DNA from 4 places in the Paenibacillus sp. sgz302164 genome. Region 3 is predicted to be linked to each of the others. Evidence: predicted binding sites of a transcription regulator. Region 3 holds the regulator's gene; each other region holds the start of a gene.
What was found. Region 3 encodes Rex, which represses fermentation and respiration genes when NADH is low (regulators of the CRP and FNR family bind a similar motif). Its sites were predicted from a motif close to TTGTGAAATATTTCACAA; they were not measured.
Positions count from the first base shown of each region.

Region 1: a site for Rex is predicted at 2,910-2,927, ahead of AC0LWT_RS14215 (DUF2249 domain-containing protein). Genes of this name have one in related genera too.
Region 2: a site for Rex is predicted at 1,806-1,823, ahead of lpdD (prenylated flavin chaperone LpdD). Genes of this name have one in related genera too.
Region 4: a site for Rex is predicted at 1,610-1,627, ahead of AC0LWT_RS08450 (cytochrome ubiquinol oxidase subunit I). Genes of this name have one in related genera too.

Region 1 covers NZ_JBVYOL010000007.1:269,525-274,059, forward strand. The annotation lists gene AC0LWT_RS14205 (ATP-binding protein) at 1-2,285, shown strand, start outside; gene AC0LWT_RS14210 (hypothetical protein) at 2,411-2,749, opposite strand; gene AC0LWT_RS14215 (DUF2249 domain-containing protein) at 3,016-3,567, shown strand; gene AC0LWT_RS14220 (hypothetical protein) at 3,574-4,535, shown strand, end outside.
Region 2 covers NZ_JBVYOL010000008.1:202,421-206,955, forward strand. The annotation lists gene AC0LWT_RS15445 (NarK family nitrate/nitrite MFS transporter) at 1-204, opposite strand, end outside; gene hemG (protoporphyrinogen oxidase) at 296-1,750, opposite strand; gene lpdD (prenylated flavin chaperone LpdD) at 1,946-2,290, shown strand; gene hcp (hydroxylamine reductase) at 2,863-4,155, opposite strand; gene AC0LWT_RS15465 (helix-turn-helix transcriptional regulator) at 4,375-4,535, opposite strand, start outside.
Region 3 covers NZ_JBVYOL010000006.1:22,089-26,623, reverse strand. The annotation lists gene dinG (ATP-dependent DNA helicase DinG) at 1-1,373, shown strand, start outside; gene AC0LWT_RS11385 (redox-sensing transcriptional repressor Rex) at 1,370-1,990, shown strand; gene AC0LWT_RS11380 (hypothetical protein) at 2,028-2,402, opposite strand; gene AC0LWT_RS11375 (inorganic phosphate transporter) at 3,234-4,232, opposite strand; gene AC0LWT_RS11370 (DUF47 domain-containing protein) at 4,255-4,535, opposite strand, start outside.
Region 4 covers NZ_JBVYOL010000004.1:85,582-90,116, reverse strand. The annotation lists gene AC0LWT_RS08460 (ABC transporter permease) at 1-303, opposite strand, end outside; gene AC0LWT_RS08455 (helix-turn-helix domain-containing protein) at 588-1,409, opposite strand; gene AC0LWT_RS08450 (cytochrome ubiquinol oxidase subunit I) at 1,817-3,166, shown strand; gene AC0LWT_RS08445 (cytochrome d ubiquinol oxidase subunit II) at 3,163-4,179, shown strand; gene AC0LWT_RS08440 (ArsR/SmtB family transcription factor) at 4,194-4,535, opposite strand, start outside.

The sequences.
Region 1 (4,535 bases), on a different contig from region 3:
CCTATATATGGCTGCCCTTTTTCATACTGCTTATGGCAAGAAGCTTCTCCGGCTATGCGGAACGCGTCAAACTGTTCTACGGCTATTCAGCCGCGCTTGGCCTTTATTCGGCATTTGTGCTGGCTGCGTCGGCGCAGCATATTTATGCTCCGGCCTCAGTCAACTTTTTTGCGGTTCTGTATATGTTCCCGATAGTTTGGTTTGTCTGGCTGATCGGAACGATGATTCTCAGAAATCATAAGGATTCCGTATTCCTGCTGTTTGCAGCCGTCAGCATTTTGTCCAGCGTCATCTGGGGCGTGATTTATCATAACGGAACGGCGATCCGGTTGTATTATCCAATCGATGTCATCGCCGCGATCGTCGGGTTTTCGGCTTATTGGTTCAAGCGGTATTTCCGTAATTCTGAGGAAAACGCCAAGCTTAACGAACAGCTCCAGGCCGCCGACAAGCTGAAAGACCAATTTCTTGCCAACACTTCGCACGAGCTGAGGACGCCGCTGCACGGTATTATCAATATCGCCCAAGCCGTCGTGACGAATGAAAAGCATACGATGAGCGAAAAAAGCTTCAATGAGATGAAGCTGCTGATTACGATCAGCCGCCGAATGTCGCATATGCTGAACGATCTGCTTGACATCGCGCGGCTTCAAGACAAGCGGATCGTGCTTAAGCAGGAACCGTTGGGCATCCAGTCGGTCGCTTCCGGCGTTATCGACATGCTTGAATTTATGACCGACGGCACGCCCGTCCGGCTGAAAATGGATATTGCACAATCCATGCCGCCCGTTTTTGCCGATGAGCAGAGGCTTGTGCAAATTTTATTCAACCTGCTGCACAACGCCATTAAATACACCGATTATGGCACGGTGACAATTTCGGCAGAGATCAGAAACGGTCAAGCTGTCATCCATGTGACGGATACCGGATGCGGGATGGATGCGGAAACGCAAGAGCGCATATTTTTGCCGTACGAGCAAGGACCGCAAGGAATAAGCGGCGGCGGCATCGGGCTTGGACTGAGCATCTGCAAGCAGCTTGTGGAGCTGCATGGCGGCGTGCTGTCCATGCAGTCCGAGCCGGGGCAAGGCTCGGTGTTCAGCTTTACGCTCCCTTTGGCCCAGCATTCAGGCGACGCTTTCCCGCTGTCGCATACCGACCATGGAGCCGAGTCGTACATGAAAGCCGCCGGCGGGCTGTTTATCGGGAATGCCGCTGCCGCCGAGGCCGCCGTTATGAGGGACGTGCACCCTGCTGCCGATCGGCTGAACATACTTGCCGTGGACGACGATCCGGTAAATTTGCGGGTGCTGGCCAGCATTTTTTCCGCGGACCCGTATAACATCAAAAGCGTCATGTCCGCCCAGGAAGCTCTGGAGCTGCTCGGTACGGAGCCGTGGGACTTGCTGATCGCCGACGTCATGATGCCGCATATGTCCGGCTATGAGCTGACGCGCCTTGTGCGGGAGCGCTTCACGAGCTCGGAGCTGCCGATTTTGCTGCTGACTGCGCGCAGCCAGCCCGAAGATATTTATTCCGGCTTTTTGTCGGGAGCCAACGATTACATCGCCAAGCCGGTCGACGCCATGGAGCTGAAATACCGCGTCCGGTCGCTGACGACGTTAAAGCAGTCGATCAACGAAAGCCTGCGTATGGAGGCCGCCTATTTGCAAGCGCAAATTCATCCCCATTTTCTGTTCAATACGCTCAATGCCATTATGGCGTTAAGCGAGATCAGCACGGACAAAATGCGCAGCCTCACAGAAGCTTTTACATCGTATTTGCGAATCAGCATCGACTTTTTGAATTCGGAGCAGCTGGTTGAGCTCGCCCATGAACTGGAGTTGGTGCGGGCCTATCTGTTTATCGAGCAGGAACGCTTTGAGGAGCGTCTGTCCGTCCAGTGGGATATCGAACCTGACATCGATCTGCTTCTTCCGCCGCTCACTCTGCAGCCATTGGTCGAAAATGCGGTCCAGCACGGCCTGCTCAGCAGAGCCAGAGGCGGCACGGTGTATATCCGGATTGCCCGCCTGGAGCGCGCCACTCTTTTTGAGATCAAGGATGACGGCAAAGGCATGGACGAACAAAAAGTCCGCCAGCTGCTTGACCAGGCCGGAAAGAACGAAAGAGGCATCGGTCTGCTGAATACGAACCGCCGATTGACGCAGCGGTACGGCCGGGGCTTGACGATTCGGAGCCAGCCGGACGTGGGAACGACGATTTCGTTTGTCATTCCCGATCGAGACAAGCCGCCGCATTGGCCGCAATCGCCGCGTTTTTAAGACAGCGCAAAAAGAGCGCCGGGTTAGGGAGCTCAGTCTCAGTCTCAGCTCAGTCCCTCTAACCCGGCGCTTTCTTTGCATGTTCCGGCACTATGCGCATTTTGATGACAGCGCTCGCCGCCCGATCATGAAGCTCCTGCCGCGGATGCATGTTTGCCGCAATGGCTGCATTCCGCCTTCTGCTTCACATCGATCTCCAGCCGGTATCCTTGCAGCCACTCCCAAAAATGGGAAGGCGCATGCTCTTTCAAATACCGGATCATGTCCTCCTCTTCCTCCCAATCTCCATGCCCTGCAACTTCGGCGATGACAATGTCCAGCCCTTCTTCCTGCTTTTCAGCCGCATTCCAGCGCGCTTTGCCGGCAAAAAGGCTCTCCAGGAGCAATTCTACCGATTGGATGAACCGATCCTCCAAACTTCTTTCACGAATAAAACATATATCCAAAACAAACTCCGACTTCATGGTGCAGTACCTCCTTGGATCGGCAGCAAGAGCCGCTCGCCCGATATCCCGGGCAGCGGATTCGGCTCTCACTCCCGACGTTCTTTTACATCGATTGTACGGGACCGGATACATTCCATCTGTGATCAATATCACGATGTCCGAATATCGTTTTGCTTGATTGTGATTCCAATCACAAAGCCGCTCGCATCGCTCCTTTATACTGTACCTGTAATCAAAACTTGCCGGCGAAATAAACGATATTCGGTACGGGGAGGTGATCCAAAATGAAACCTGCAGCTTCGCGAACTTTCGAATTGGATGTAAGACCTTATTTGCAGCAAAAAATGGAGCCTTTTCAAATGATTATGGATCAGGTCCGTTCATTAGAAATCGACGATATCTTTGTTTTGCACGCCACAATAAAGCCGACTCCCTTGCTGGGGATTATGAAACTGAAAGGGTATGCCCACAAAACAGAGCAAATCGACTTGCAGCACTGGAAGGTCACTTTTGTAAATAAGAAAAACAAGAAATGGCTGGATTCCCCGGAGGATTGGACGGCAAAAATGGCGGAAGAAGCCCCGGAGTGCAAAGAAACAGCGGCAGCCGATAAAAGGACGATAGAACTCGACAACCGTGGGCTTGAACCGCCGCAGCCGATGATTCGCACATTAAGCGCACTGGAAGCGTGCGGACTTGGCGACGAAGTGATCATTCACAATGATCGGGTGCCCGCTTTTCTCATCGAGGAATTGAATGCTCTTGGCTATGTGTATAAGATCGAAGAGCAGCCGGACGGCTCCGCCCGTGTTGCCATACAAAAGGTGAAGAGGTGAACGCCGATGTTCCGACTCCCCTTTTTGTTCATTGTAACGGGAATCACCGGGTTTGTGCTGTTTCATCTATCTTCGCTGGCCGCGCTGGCCGATTGGATGAACGGCTATATGCGCGGTCCGTCCGGCTGGTTTCACATTCATTTGCTCATATTGGGATGGGCCACGATGATTGCGATGGGAGCCGTATACCAGCTCATTCATGTTATTTTGCAGTCGAACGTTTACAGTGAAAAGCTTGCTTACGTTCATTACGCGTTTTTTACGGTCGGCACAGCCGGATTGCTGTACGGTTTTGCGGAAGGGAAAGTTGCCTGGATCGCGGGCTTTGCAACGATTGCGCTGATCGGTATTTTCCTGTTCGCCTGGAACATGGCCGTCACCTTATTCCGCGCCGCACAGTGGGACGCTATTACTGTCAGCACGGCCTGCTCCGTTTTGTATCTGGTTTTGACAGGGATTTCCGGCATGGCTATGGGGCTGAATTTTGCGCTGGGTGAGTGGAACATGCTGCATGAACGATTATTCGGCGCGCATATTTGGCTCGGGGCCGTAGGTTGGTTCGGGATGCTCATTACCGGATTCAGCTACAAAATGGCGCCCATGTTCTATTTGGCGCATGGATTTCCGACAAGATCGCGGAGTGTTACGCTTTGTTTGTGGAATCTCGGCGTTTTAACGGGTGCAGCTGCCTTCCTGTTTGAATGGGGTTTTTGGGCAAAATGGACCGCATTCCTATGTATAACGCTAGCCCTTGCCGCGTATAATTGGCATCTTGCCCAGATCCGCAAATACCGCCATAAGCGGCATCCGGGTGCGGGGATCGCATGGTCCGTTTGGAGCAGCCGCGTTCTTGCCGGCGCTGCCGCTGTGATGCTGGTGTATTTAGCGTGGAACACACATCGTGCATTGACGGCCGAATTTGTCACGCTTGCCGGCTGGATCTATTTGGCGGGTTGGGTTGGCTTTAC
Region 2 (4,535 bases), on a different contig from region 3:
AGCAGCCAGCGTGAACAGTTGGTCCTGTGTAAAATGAAATCCGATGTCGTTCAACCGGACAGCGACAACAGACCAGATCTGCCATACGATAAAGGCCAGCATGAGAGAAGGAACGGAAATCCACAAATTTCGGGTAGCGTGCCGCTTGCCTTCGCTTTTCCAAAATTGCGGGTCTTCAGGATTCCAAACTTGAATTTTAGCCATAAACATCCTACCTCCTTCATATGTGGCTTCATTGTAGCAAAGCGGACGGACCGCCCACTGTAACAAAAATCATAGTATAAAGCCGCACATTTTAAGAATTTGTGAGCAGTTGTTGAAACAATCGTTCGGCCGCTTGCCGGCCCTGCGCAATGCAGTCCGGAATTCCGACGCCGCGATACGATCTCCCGGCCACGACCAGATGCGGAAATTGCTCCTGAAGCTGCCGCTCGATATGTTGGAGCCGATCCATATGGCCTACCGAATATTGGGACATGGCCCCGGTATGTCTTGTAATTTCCGTGAACAGGGGCGCTGCCGCCAGTCCGAGGATGGCGCCTAATTCTTTCTTCACTCGTTTTTCCAGCTCGGAGTCGTCCAATTCCTCATGAGACTGATCCCCCCAATGGCCTGTATACGCCCGGATCAGCACTTTCCCGGGCGGGGCGGTGTGGGTCCATTTCGACGAAGTCCAGGTGCAGGCCGTGATGAGCAGCCCCTCTTGCCTGGGAACGACAAACCCCGATCCCTGCAGAGACCGATCGAGCGCAGCTTGATCGAAAGCCATAACGATGTTGGCAACGGACGTGCTGGGGATTTGCCCCAACCGTTCCGTCAGCGGCTGCGGCGCGCCTTGAATGAGTCTGGCCGCTTGCTCGGCCGGCGCAGCCAGGACGATGCCGTCGACTTTCAGCGCCGAATGGCCGGAAAATACAATTTTATAGTTTTCCTGCTGGCGCAAGATGCTCTGAACGGGACTGTTCATGCTGATGAAGGTTCCGCTTTTCGTCAGGACGGCCGCCAGCCGGTCGACCAGCGTGCGTAGTCCGCTTTTGTAGGTCAGGAACATGCTGCTGCGAAGATGGGGAGGCAGCTGGCTAACGGCAGCGTCCGGAGCCGGTGACGGCTTTTTGCTGCGGGAGGAAAGCATGCCGAGAATGAGGCTGCGGTGTTCTTTTTCCATATGAAGCAGCTGCGGAAAAGTTGCGGCGGTGCTCAGCATGTGCAAATCTCCCGCATAGATGCCGCCCAAAATAGGTCCGACCAATCGGTCGGCGACCTCCGCGCCCAGCCTTCGTTCAATCAAGCTCCCGATGGATTCGTCACCGGGGGTGCTTTTTCTGGGCAAAAGAAAATCCAATGACGCCCGGACTTTGCCGGGAAAAGAAAGCAAACGGGTGCCTATGAACGGCTTCACTCGCGTGGGGATGCCCATGGACAAGCCTGCAGGCACGGGGTGAAGCTTTCCTTTCAGGCAGATAAAGCTTTTGGAAGCGGTCGGGGCCAGTCCGGTCAAGTCGCCGGTCAAGCCGAGTTCATCGGACAAATGCAGCACGGCAGTCTTGCGGGACAAAAAGGCATCCGGGCCTTGTTCGATAATAAAGCCGTCCCGATGCAGCGTTTGAATGACGCCGCCGAGCCTGTCGCTTTTTTCCAGGAGCGTGATTTGAACCGGCTGCCCCGAAGATTCGAACTGTTTGTGCAGCTCGTAGGCTGCGGTCAGCCCCGTAATGCCCCCGCCGATTACCGCTATATGTTTGATTTTCATGGCCGCCACTCCTGACTCATTTTTCCCATAATGTATCATGGGCCGAAATCGCCGGATATGAAATAGATCACTTTCAGCACTTTTGGACGCGGCAAAAACTGCATCGTGATCTTCATCACATGCAGTTGGCCGGGCATTTTCGTATAATGAAGCGGTTTTGTAATGGAGAATCAGGAATGGAGGCGTTTGGGCGGCATGAAAAGTGAACCCGTACCCTATAACATCCATATTCATACGTATTCACTGGGAAAAGACAAAGTATTTCTGATCGGCGGCGGCCAGGCTCATATCGGGGCTGTGGCGGTCGCGTATCCCGACGGGCATCGGATCTGCGAAGAAGCCGTCACACTGCCGGGACATAGAGAAAAACCGCTAGCGGCAGAGCTCGCAAGGCTGGCAGCCTCACAGCTCAATCAGGCCGTAACGGTTATTATGGGCATCCATATCGATCAAGCGACGAAGCAGGACATCGACGAGATCGTCCGATGCGTACGCGAAGCCATGGCGGAGGAGCTTAAGCGAGCGCAGGAGGTATTTTAGTTGCTATTTTTCTTTTTGTGTCTTCGAGTAAAAATGAACAAAATAGCGGTTGTGAATAATATAATCGCTAACAACCATCCTATCGTCGGTGCGTAATTCGTTATATTTTTGCCGCCAACCGTAAATAACAATGAAACGGAAGCCAATATACAAAGGGGCACAATGATTCTATTCACTCGGTTCCACTCCTTTTGGAAAATGATTCACATTACAGCGCAACCAATGTAACGATGTATGCTGAGCAGATGATCCTAATTGGCCAACATTTTCGTTATTTATAAATGGGTTCTGTAAATATATACCACTATTTGTCAACGCAATCAACGGTTAGTCGAAAAGGAACAGAAAACCCGTTAATGTCCATTAATAAAAGGGACGAGTCATCAGCTGTGAAATAGGCATCAAAAAGCTTGATGCAGGAAAACGAACGCATATGAAAAGGCTACCCGCTTGGGTAGCCCGATTCTGTTATGCGCCGGTAGACCCGGCTCTTTACCCTGTTATCGATCAAGCGACGCCGCAGGACATCGACGAGATCGTCCGATGCGTACGCAAAGCCATGGCGGAGGAGCTTAAGCGAGTGCAAGCATCGCTGCCATGTCCTCTTGAGCATTTCCGATCAGTTTAAGTCCGAAGGTTTGCACCAGTACGTCCAGAACGCCCGGGGTAATGAATTCCGGCGGTTTGGGACCGATGCGAATATCTTGGATGCCGAGGCTGAACAAGCCGAGCAGGATGGCGACGGCTTTTTGCTCGAACCAGGAGAGGACGATGCTGACCGGCAAATCGTTGACGCTGCAGCCGAAAGCGTCGGCCAAAGCGAGCGCGATTTTGACGGTGGAGCCGGAATTGTTGCACTGCCCAAGGTCGATATACCGCGGGATGCCGGTATCGGCGACAGTTCCGTATTCCACGTCGTTGAAGCGGAATTTGCCGCAGGACGTCGTGAGAATGACGGTATCGTTAGGAAGCGATGTAGCGAGCTCGCGGTAATACTCGCCGCCAGGGCCGGGCGCATCGCAGCCGGCGATGACGAAGAAACGTTTTATTTTGCCTGCTTTGACGGCTTGAATGATTTCGGGAGCGAGCCCGATCACCGTTTCGTGATGGTATCCGGTCGTAAGCTGCTGCTCGGAATCAATGCTGACGGCGGGCAGCGACAAAGCTTTGTCGATCAGAGGGGTGAAATCATCGCCGATGATTTTGGTGACACCCTCCAGACCGGCAATATCGTAGGAGAAAAAGCGGTCGGCATACGTGCCTTTTATAGGCATGACACAGTTCGTCGTCGCCAGGATGGCTCCCGGGAATTTTTCGAAAAGCCGCCGCTGGTCATACCACGCTTTGCCGATATTTCCTTTCAGATGCGCGTATTGCTTCAATTTCGGGTAGCCGTGGGCCGGGAGCATTTCGGAATGCGTGTAGATGTTGATTCCTTTGCCCTCGGTCTGTTTGAGCAGTTCCTCCAGCGCATAAAGGTTGTGCCCGGTTACGACGATCGCATGGCCCTCGATTTTGTTCTGGGACACCGTGACGGGCTGGGGAATTCCAAAATGCGTCGTATGCGCGCGATCCAGAACGTCCATGATCCTTACGGCCGCGGAACCGACTTTCATCGCCATGTCGATATGCTCCTGGAGGTTGAAATTGGAGTTGGTCAAAGTCATGTAGAGCGCTTCATGTGTGATGCGGTCTACCTCGGGGTCGCTGTAGCCCAATTGGCGTGCGTGCGTGGCATAAGCGGCGATACCTTTTAACGCAAAAATCATCGTGTCCTGCAGGCTGGCGATATTTTCATCTTTTCCGCAGACGCCGACTACTTTGCAGCCGCCTGTCGGGGTTTGCTCGCATTGGTAACAAAACATAGATGAATCCCTCCGTTTCATTGTCCGGTTTTCATACACAGATTAACAGGTCTGCGGAAAAAGGTATGTGATCGCAATCACAGACAGTTAAAATGCTCACGCTCAGCCGAAACAAACACGAAGGACAAGTATATTCAATTTTAGCCAAAATAGACAAGAGCATGCAAGAAATCTGGCAATTGCATGCTCTATAATAGGGACATTCACCGGGGATGGCCGTTATTTCCCCGCAAGCTCGCGGTAGCGCAGGGGCGGCATGCCCGCAATGGATTTGAACGTTTTGTTAAAATGGGAAATGTGCTCAAACCCGACCTGCTCCGCGATCGTCTGGACTTTGCTCCGGGTCGTCTGCAGCAGCTTTTGCGCTTCGCGGATGCGCA
Region 3 (4,535 bases):
AAGACAACCGCAGCGGGCAGCTGCCTATGCTCCGCTTTCGTCTTCAGAAGGCGGCGGAAGAGCAGGAGAGAGCTTTGGCCTGGAGCGCAGCGATAGACGGTTTGTACCCGAAAATCGTGCAGATCAAGGAAGACTGGGAGCGTTTGAGCGAAGGGTTGTACGAGCTGCTTACGGCAAAAAGCGACCCGTCGCAATCGGAGAACTCGCAATACGTGCTGCGCATGAAGCCCGAGGCGCTGCCGGCGCATTGGAGCGAGCTGACGATGATGGAGGACAACATTTATTTGAGCATGAACGATACGCTCCGCACGCTCGACAAAATGCTGAGCGAGATCAAAGAGATGCAGGAAGTTCTGGAAGTCCAGAGCATCGTGACGGATTTGAACGGAACTTTGAAGGAGCTTTACGGGCACCGGGATGCGCTTCATTTTTTCATGAAAATGGAGGATCAAGGTTACGTATACTGGATGGAAGCCGGCACGTATTCCAAGAGCAAGTCGCTGCAGCTGATCAGTGTGCCGACGGATGTGAGTCCGCTGCTTCAGGAGCATTTTTTCAAAAATAAAGACAGCATCATTTTGACTTCGGCTACGTTATCCGTGAACAAATCGTTCCAATACTCGGCCGATCAGCTCGGTTTGCAAATTCCCGCCGGCGAAGAGGCCGGCAAGCTCAAAACGGTGCAGCTTCCGTCCCCGTTCAATTACAGGGAGCAGGCGCTGGTCTGTATTCCCAGAGATTTTCCGACGATTAAAGGCCCTTCCGGGGACGCCGTTTTCATACAAGCACTTATCGATTCTTTAAGCAATGTCGCTTTGGTTACCAACGGCCGAATGCTCGTGCTGTTTACATCCAACCGGATGTTAAAGCAGATTCATGCCGGCATGAAGGAGCGGTTAAAGCCGCATGGGATTACCGTGCTTGGACAGGGCGTAGACAGCGGCAACCGCAGCAAGCTGACCCGCATGTTCCAGGACCACCATTCCTGCGTGCTGCTGGGTACAAGCTCGTTCTGGGAAGGCGTGGACATCCCGGGCGATGCGTTGTCCTGCTTGGCTATTATTCGGCTTCCGTTTCAGCCTCCGAATCACCCGCTCATTGAAGCCAAATGTGAAAATATTAAAAAGCGGAACGAAAATCCGTTTATGAAATTTTCCGTGCCGCAGGCGGTCATTCGTTTCAAGCAAGGATTCGGGCGGCTCGTGCGGCGGGCTACGGATAAAGGAATCGTTATTATTTACGATACCCGCGTTATCGATACGCAGTACGGCAAATATTTTCTTTATTCGCTGCCCGGTCCGAAGATTGAACATATGACGACGGAACAAATGATTCCAAGAATTGAGGAATGGATGGGGGAGGCGCAGCGGTGAAGACACAAAAAATATCCGAAGCTGTAGTCCGCCGGCTGCCGATTTATTTGCGGTTTTTGAACGAGCTGGCGATGAAAAATATTATGACGGTCTCGTCGCAGGATCTGGGGCAAAAGCTCGATTTGAACCCCGCGCAAATCCGCAAAGATTTGGCCTATTTCGGGGAATTCGGCAAAAAAGGGATCGGCTACGACGTCGGCTATCTCATCGAGAAGATCAGGCAGATCTTGAAGCTGGACCGCCATATCCGGGTCGCTCTGGTCGGGGCGGGCAACCTGGGGCGGGCACTGTGCAACTACAACACATATTTGCGCAACGATATGAAAATTGTCGCCGTATTCGACGCGATGCCCGAGAAAACGGGCGAGACGATCAATAATTTGATCGTGCAGCCGACGCACGAGCTGAAAGAAGCGATATCGCGGCTTGGCGTCAGAATCGGCATCATTACGGTACCGGCAGCGGAAGCGCAAAATGTGGCGAATCAATTCGTCGAAGCCGGCATTGAAGCGATTCTTAATTTTGCTCCGGTCATCATTAAGGTGCCGCCCGAAATCCGCGTGCACCATGCCGATTTCACGACCGAGCTGCAGAGTCTGGCCTATTATTTGGACTAGGCCAAGACTCCGGCCGCAAAGGCCCTAAGGGCTCGCGCTATGCGGAAACTTGCAGCAGGACGCAGGGGAAAGCTGCAGAAACCTGCAGAGGAGAAACGAACCAGTGGAAACTCGCGGAAACCTGCAGGAACCCGCAGAAAACTGCAGAAGAGAAACAAAACCCTGCAGAAGCCTCCGGAAGCTGGATCGGCGAAAAACTCGCATGGCAGCAGGCAGTACATTTGCTTAGCAACGTGGAGAAAACCTGCAAAAGTACAGTTTTTTGCTCGCTGATGCGCTGGATACGAAAAATTCCTGCAAATGTGCAGGCTTTTCGCCGCGAACATGGGCTGAGAATCGTTTTTAGCGAAAATTCCTGCACAATCGCAGGCTTTTTGCCGAAATGAACCATTTCTGCTGAAAAAGCCTGCACTTTCGCAGGTTTTTTCTGTGCCAGGCTGCTTGTTCCAACGCCGTAACCCGTACAGGAGAGAGCCGTAGGTTACTGAAGAGTGATTGTGCCCCTTTTGGTTCCTCTACCCCGTTACTTTATCAACAGTCTGGTTTTCTACCCGTAATATGATGCGTCTCTCCAATGTATGTTTTCTCAGCAGCCTATATTTTAACGAAAATAATGTACTCGTTTCCAACTTTTACGCTTTTAAAGCTTGAAATTGTTTCAGTAGACGATTGTTTTCATTCTGTGGGGGTAACGTCTACGGCGTCATGGGAGTTTTGTAGTTTTTTCCGGCTGTCGAGCCAATTCGTTTCATTGGCGCGAAGTGCCGTCTTTGGGCGGACGGCAAAAAGAAGCGGAAACCGGTGAAAGTTCGGTTTTAAAACCGCTCCTGATTGCGAAGGTCAACAAACAAATACGCGATCTTGTGCGCACATCTAACGTACTGTAGCCATTCAATTCGACGCTGAGAGCGGCTATCGCAGAGCGTTAACAAGCGGCTCGTAAAACAACGCAAGCAGCGCACAAGCGCACGTTCCAGAGCGCAAGCAGCGCACAAGCGCCTCACTCCACAGCCGTATACAGCGTTCAAGCGCTCGCTCCACAGAGCAAGCAGCGCGCAAGCGCTCGCTCAACAGCGCAAGCAGCGCGTATGCTGCTCGCTCAACAGCGCAAGCAGCGCGTATGCTGCTCGCTCCACAGAGCATGCAGCGCACAAGCGGCTCGCTCCACAGCCGCATTGCAGCGCCCCGCCGCGCTTTGCAAAAACAACAAAAAAACCGAGCCATAGCGGCCCGGGTTTTTCATCTAAAACAACTTAAACAACACGAAGTAAATCGAGTAAGACAAGACGATGCTGATCGGGATGGTAATGACCCAGGTCATGATCATTTTGCCGACGGTTGCCCATTGGACTTCATGGAAGCGCAGGACGCTTCCCGTTCCGATAATGGACGATGAAATGACGTGCGTCGTTGACAGAGGCATCCCCATATGGGTGGATGCTTGTATAATGATCGACGATGTCAAATCGGAGGCGAAGCCGTTGATCGGCTCGATTTTAATAATTTTGCGGCTGATCGTTTTGATGATGCGCCAGCCGCCGATGGACGTTCCGAGGCCCATGGCTGTAGCCGCGGCGATTTTTACCCACAAAGGCACATCCAGATCCGTTTGATAACCCGCTGCAACAAGCCCGAACACGATGATGCCCATCGCCTTCTGCGCGTCGTTGCCGCCGTGGGAGTAGGACAGCAGCGCGGCTGACAGTACCTGCAAAGAACGGAACATCCGGTTCAGCTTGGAACGCGAAGTGTTGCCCGACCAAAGGATGATGTACTTAATCAGGATCATGATCACAAAGCCCGCTGCAAAAGCAATGATCGGCGATAAAATGAGGATGATGATAATTTCGGTGAAACCGCCCCAGTTCACGGAGCTCATGCCTGCTCCGGCAATTACCGCACCGGCCAGGGAGCCGAGCAGCGTATGCGAGGAGGAGGAAGGAATGCCGAAATACCAGGTCACAAGGTTCCAGATAATGGCGGCTATAAGCGCCGCGATTACAATTTCAACGCCGTGGTCGATTTTGGCCGGGTTGGCGATTTTGCCCCCGACTGTTTTGGCGACTTCGGAAGAGACGATCGCTCCGACAAAGTTCAGTACCGCAGCCATAACAACGGCGACCCGGGGGTTTAACGCTCTTGTAGAGATGGATGTTGCAATTGCATTCGCCGTATCGTGAAATCCGTTGATGAAGTCAAACAAAAGTGCGAGCGCCACGATAACGATTAGATAGGTTAACATGTTTTCCTCCTAATCCGTTTCCTCAAGAGTACCGAAGAACGACACTCTCCAGAATGTTGGCCACATCTTCGCACGCGTCCGTTGTTTCTTCCAGTCTTTCATACACTTCTTTGAGCTTGAAATCTTCATAAATATCTTTTTTGGCGAGAAAAATTTGCCGTATGCCTTCGCGCATCAGCCGGTCTCCGTCGTTTTCCAGGCTATTGATGGCAACCGTGTGCTCCGTAATTTGCATGTACTTTTTCTTGGCGAGTAGTTTGAACGCATCCAGCATATGTTGGCAGGAATCGACGATAACCGCGG
Region 4 (4,535 bases), on a different contig from region 3:
GTGGGGCAGATACATCAATGTCTGGCTTACCTTTTTGTACCATTGAACCCGCAACTCGTTCAGCAGAAGCGCTAAAATAATGGGAACTGGAAATGTAAGCAAGCCAAGCACGTTCAACATCAAAGTGTTGCGAAGCGCCTTATAAAACTCGGGCATGGCGAAGATTTCTTTAAAGACTGCCAACCCTACCCAAGGACTGGCCCAAACGCCCTTGAATATGTTGTAATCTTTGAAAGCAACCATAACGCCGGCCATCGGAATGTACTTGAAAATGATGAAGAATGCCATCGGAACGACCATCATGATGTAGAGCGGCCATTGTCGTTTCAAATAGGCGATGCCACCTCCTTTGACTGCAAGAATGGAGGTTTTCGTGCTTGCTTCCGTTTTCATTACATCGTTCCTCTCCATTTGGTGTACTCTCCTTTTTGTATTTTTTATATTTGAATTGTAATTTTAAGCGCTTTCAATATCCATGGACAAACTTTTAACCGTTTGTATTAATTATGGATAACATTTTTATTAAACTCCCCTATCTTTGCATAAAAAAAGACCTATCGCTGCTTCCGCGATAAGTCCGATTTATTCTACTTATTTAGGGTTTCAAATTCCTGCCGATCAGATCTGCTATTTTCTATTAAAATTCTGGAGGGGGGAAAACCCTTTATTTTTTTGAATAGCTTGCTGAAATAATAAATGTCTTCAAAACCGCATTTATAAGCAGCTTCCCGAACGGTAAACTCACCGCTAAGGAGAATATTCTCAGCATTGTTGATTTTCATTCTATTGATATACTCTTTAACGGATGCCCCCATGTATTTCTTAAATAGAGTTCCAAAATACGCGGTAGTCAAGCCGGCAACAGATGCCAGCTCCTCAACTTCAATTTGATTCTGCAAGTTGCTTAAAATGTATCTAATAGATTTCTGAATGCGTTTGTCTATATTCGCATTGTTGTCTTTATAGTACAAAGACTTGAAATAATAATGAAGAATCAGAAACAGCAATGCACGCGCTTTCAATTCATGACCTTTATTTTTCTTTAACCATTCAAATGTCAACTCATTGTACAATGAATGCAATTCTTCTGGCTCGTCGATATGTGAAATTAAAGGAAACGGCAAATGAACGTCCTTGCCTTCCAGATCATAGAGTTGGATGTTCAGTGCATAACTGGTCATCAAATTTGTGGGGTCAGTGGTTGCGCTTCGGCGGCTGCCTTTAGGAATACATATGAGTTCCCCTTGATTGACTTCATGGACAGTGCCATTAATGGAGTAGTAAGCCCTTCCCTTAAAAATATATGTTAAATCGACAAAATCTGTCGTCGCATCTTCAATAATCCAAGTGGGTGTGGAGTGTCTGTTGATGAATGATTCAATTCGAGGATTAATTTCGACATATTCCATAGAAATTATCCTTTCTAATATAAAATTATACAATTAACCCAATACCTACTGATTGAATCTATTATATTATGATCTTTTTGTGGATTCAAGGAAACTCTACATGGAAAGATATAGGGACATGCTGCCGAAGAATGAAATTTCAAATCCCCCCCTTTCGTTTTGAATATTGTAAAACTTTGTTCAATGCGTCTTCACAGTTTATGTGAAATAAATCACAACCATGCGGTAATATAAAACTAAGCAGTCCCAACATGATGATAAGAAGGTGATCCGCTTGAGCCCGTCGCAAAAACACGAAAAACGCCTCATGATTTTAATGTTTGCCGTCGCTTTTGTAATGCTTGCCTCTTTTGTCAGAAAGCTTTTTTGAAACCCGCCAACACCATGCCAAAAGGAGATGAAACCTTATGCCTAACTACGATCCCGTTTTTTACAGCCGCATGCTCACGGAGCTTACTTTATCGTTTCATATCATTTTCGCAACGATCGGCGTCGGCGTGCCGGTGATGATTATGCTCGCCGAACTTGTCGGCATACAGCGCAAAGATCCTTACTACACGCTGCTCGCCCGCAGATGGGCGCGCGGATTTGTCATTACCGTGGCCATTGGCGTCGTAACCGGGACGGCCATCGGCCTCCAGCTCAGCCTGCTTTGGCCGAATTTTATGAAAATAGCCGGTCAGGCCATCGCCCTGCCGCTTTTTCTGGAAACGTTCGCCTTTTTCATCGAAGCGATTTTCCTCGGCATCTATTTGTACACCTGGGAACGGGTCAAACCGAAGCTTCATTTGCTGCTTCTGGTGCCGGTCGTTTTGGGCTCCTCGGCTTCCGCATTTTTTATTACAACGGTTAACGCGTTTATGAATACTCCCCAAGGATTCACCTTGAAGGACGGAATGATTACGAACGTGAAGCCGCTGCTCGCGATGTTCAACCCTTCCATGCCGACCAAAGTGGCCCATGTGCTCTCCTCGGCCTACATGACCGGCGCTTTCATACTGGCAGCTATTGCCGCCTACTCGCTTCTCCGAAAAAGAGGCGACGCCGTATACGCCAAAAAAGCACTGAAACTGACGGTCGCCGCAGGTCTCGTTTTCTCACTGGCTACCGCCTTCATCGGGGATTTGTCGGGGAAATTTCTGGCCAAAAACCAGCCGGAAAAGCTGGCCGCAGCCGAATGGCATTTCGAAACTTCCACGAATGCGCCGCTCGTGCTCGGCGGTATTTTGACGGAAGACCGTGAGATCAAATACGGGTTGAAAATCCCGTACGCGCTCAGCATTTTGGCCGGAGGCACACCGGGTGCGGAAGTCAAAGGACTGAACGATATTCCGGAGGATTTGCGCCCTCCGCTGTACGTTCATTATTTTTTCGATATCATGGTCAGTATTGGCATGTTTACGATTGTCGCGGCGGTTTTGCACCTCTGGTTTTCCCGCAAAGCCTATGGCAAGCCGTATCCGAAGTGGCTGCTGTTCGTCATTATTTTGTGCGGACCGCTGTCGATGATCGGGATTCAATCCGGATGGTTTTATGCGGAGGTCGGACGGCAGCCCTGGATTTTGCGCGGGTATATGAAGGTTGCGGAAGCAGCCACGTCTTCCCAACAGGTCGATACGATGCTGCTCCTGTTTTGTCTGCTGTATCTGGTGCTGGCGCTGACTGCGGTTAAAGTGCTGTCCAAGCTTTTCCGAAAAAACAACGTCTCGAACGAGCTAATCGCGCTTGGCATCGCAAAGGAGGGCGGTCAACGATGAATTTGGAACTATTGGGAATAACGGTGTTATGGATATTTTTGTTCGGTTATTTGATCGTGGCGTCCATCGACTTCGGCGCAGGATTTTTCAGCTACTATTCCGTGATCACGATGAAAAAGCATATCATTCATAAAGTCATCGAAAGATACTTGTCGCCCGTCTGGGAAGTCACCAACGTCTTCCTCGTCTTTTTCTACATCGGCATGGTCGGCTTTTTCCCGGAAACAGCCCGCTATTACGGGACTGCGCTGCTCGTTCCGGGCAGCATCGCCATCGTCCTGCTTGCCGTCAGGGGAGCCTACTATGCGTTCAGCACGTACGGTTCCAAAGACAACAAATGGTACATGCTGATCTACGGCGCAACGGGCCTGCTCATCCCGGCGACGCTGTCCGCGGTGCTGATCATTTCCGAAGGCGGCGTTGTTTTCGAACGCGGCGGAGACATCGTCTTGGACTGGAGCGCGCTTCTCGGAAGCATGTACACCTGGGCAGTTGTCCTGCTTGCGCTTGTCAGCGTGCTTTATATTTCGGCCATGTTTCTGACCTACTATGCTTACAGGGCGCACGATTTTCCGGCGTTCAAAATCGTACGCGGCTACGCCCTCTTTTGGAGCGCTCCGACCATCGCAGCCAGCCTGTTCGTATTTTTCGCGATCAGCAGGCAAAATCCGGACCATTTTCGGAGCATGCTCGATCTGGGCTGGATGTTCGGCGCTTCGCTGCTTTGTTTTTTGGCCGCCGTCTGGCTGGTCTGGAAGCAGCGCCGGCTTGGGTTAGCTTTTGTCATGGTCATTTTGCAGTTTGCGTTCGCCTTTTTCGGTTACGGAAAAGCCCATTTGCCGTACATTCTTTATCCGTACATTACGATCCACGACAGCTTTACCAACCCGTCTATGGGCATGGCGCTGGTGATTGCCTTTATTGCGGGACTACTTATTTTGATTCCGTCCCTAATCCTGTTAATGCGCCTGTTCCTCTTTGACGCCGATTATGTGCAGGGCAAGCGGGTTTGAGCCAGGCCGGTCGGTCAACTATGTTTGACGTGCTGGAGCGTCTGCGTAAAAATTTGCTCGATATGGCTGTCATCAATCGAATAAAAAACCGTCTTCCCCGCCTTGCGCCGTTTGACGATCCGCAAATTGCGCAGGTAGCGGAGCTGGTGGGAGACGGCAGATTGTCCCATGCCGAGGATAACCGTTAAATCGTGGACGCATAGCTCGCTCTGCAGCAGAGCGTAGATCAATTTGACCCGCGTCGGATCTCCTAAAGCTTTGAAAATATCGGACAAATCCGCCGCGGTAGTTTCGGAAATCATTTTTTCTTTAATTTCGGCAACATTGGATGTCCCTTCGCAGGAATCATCGCACTG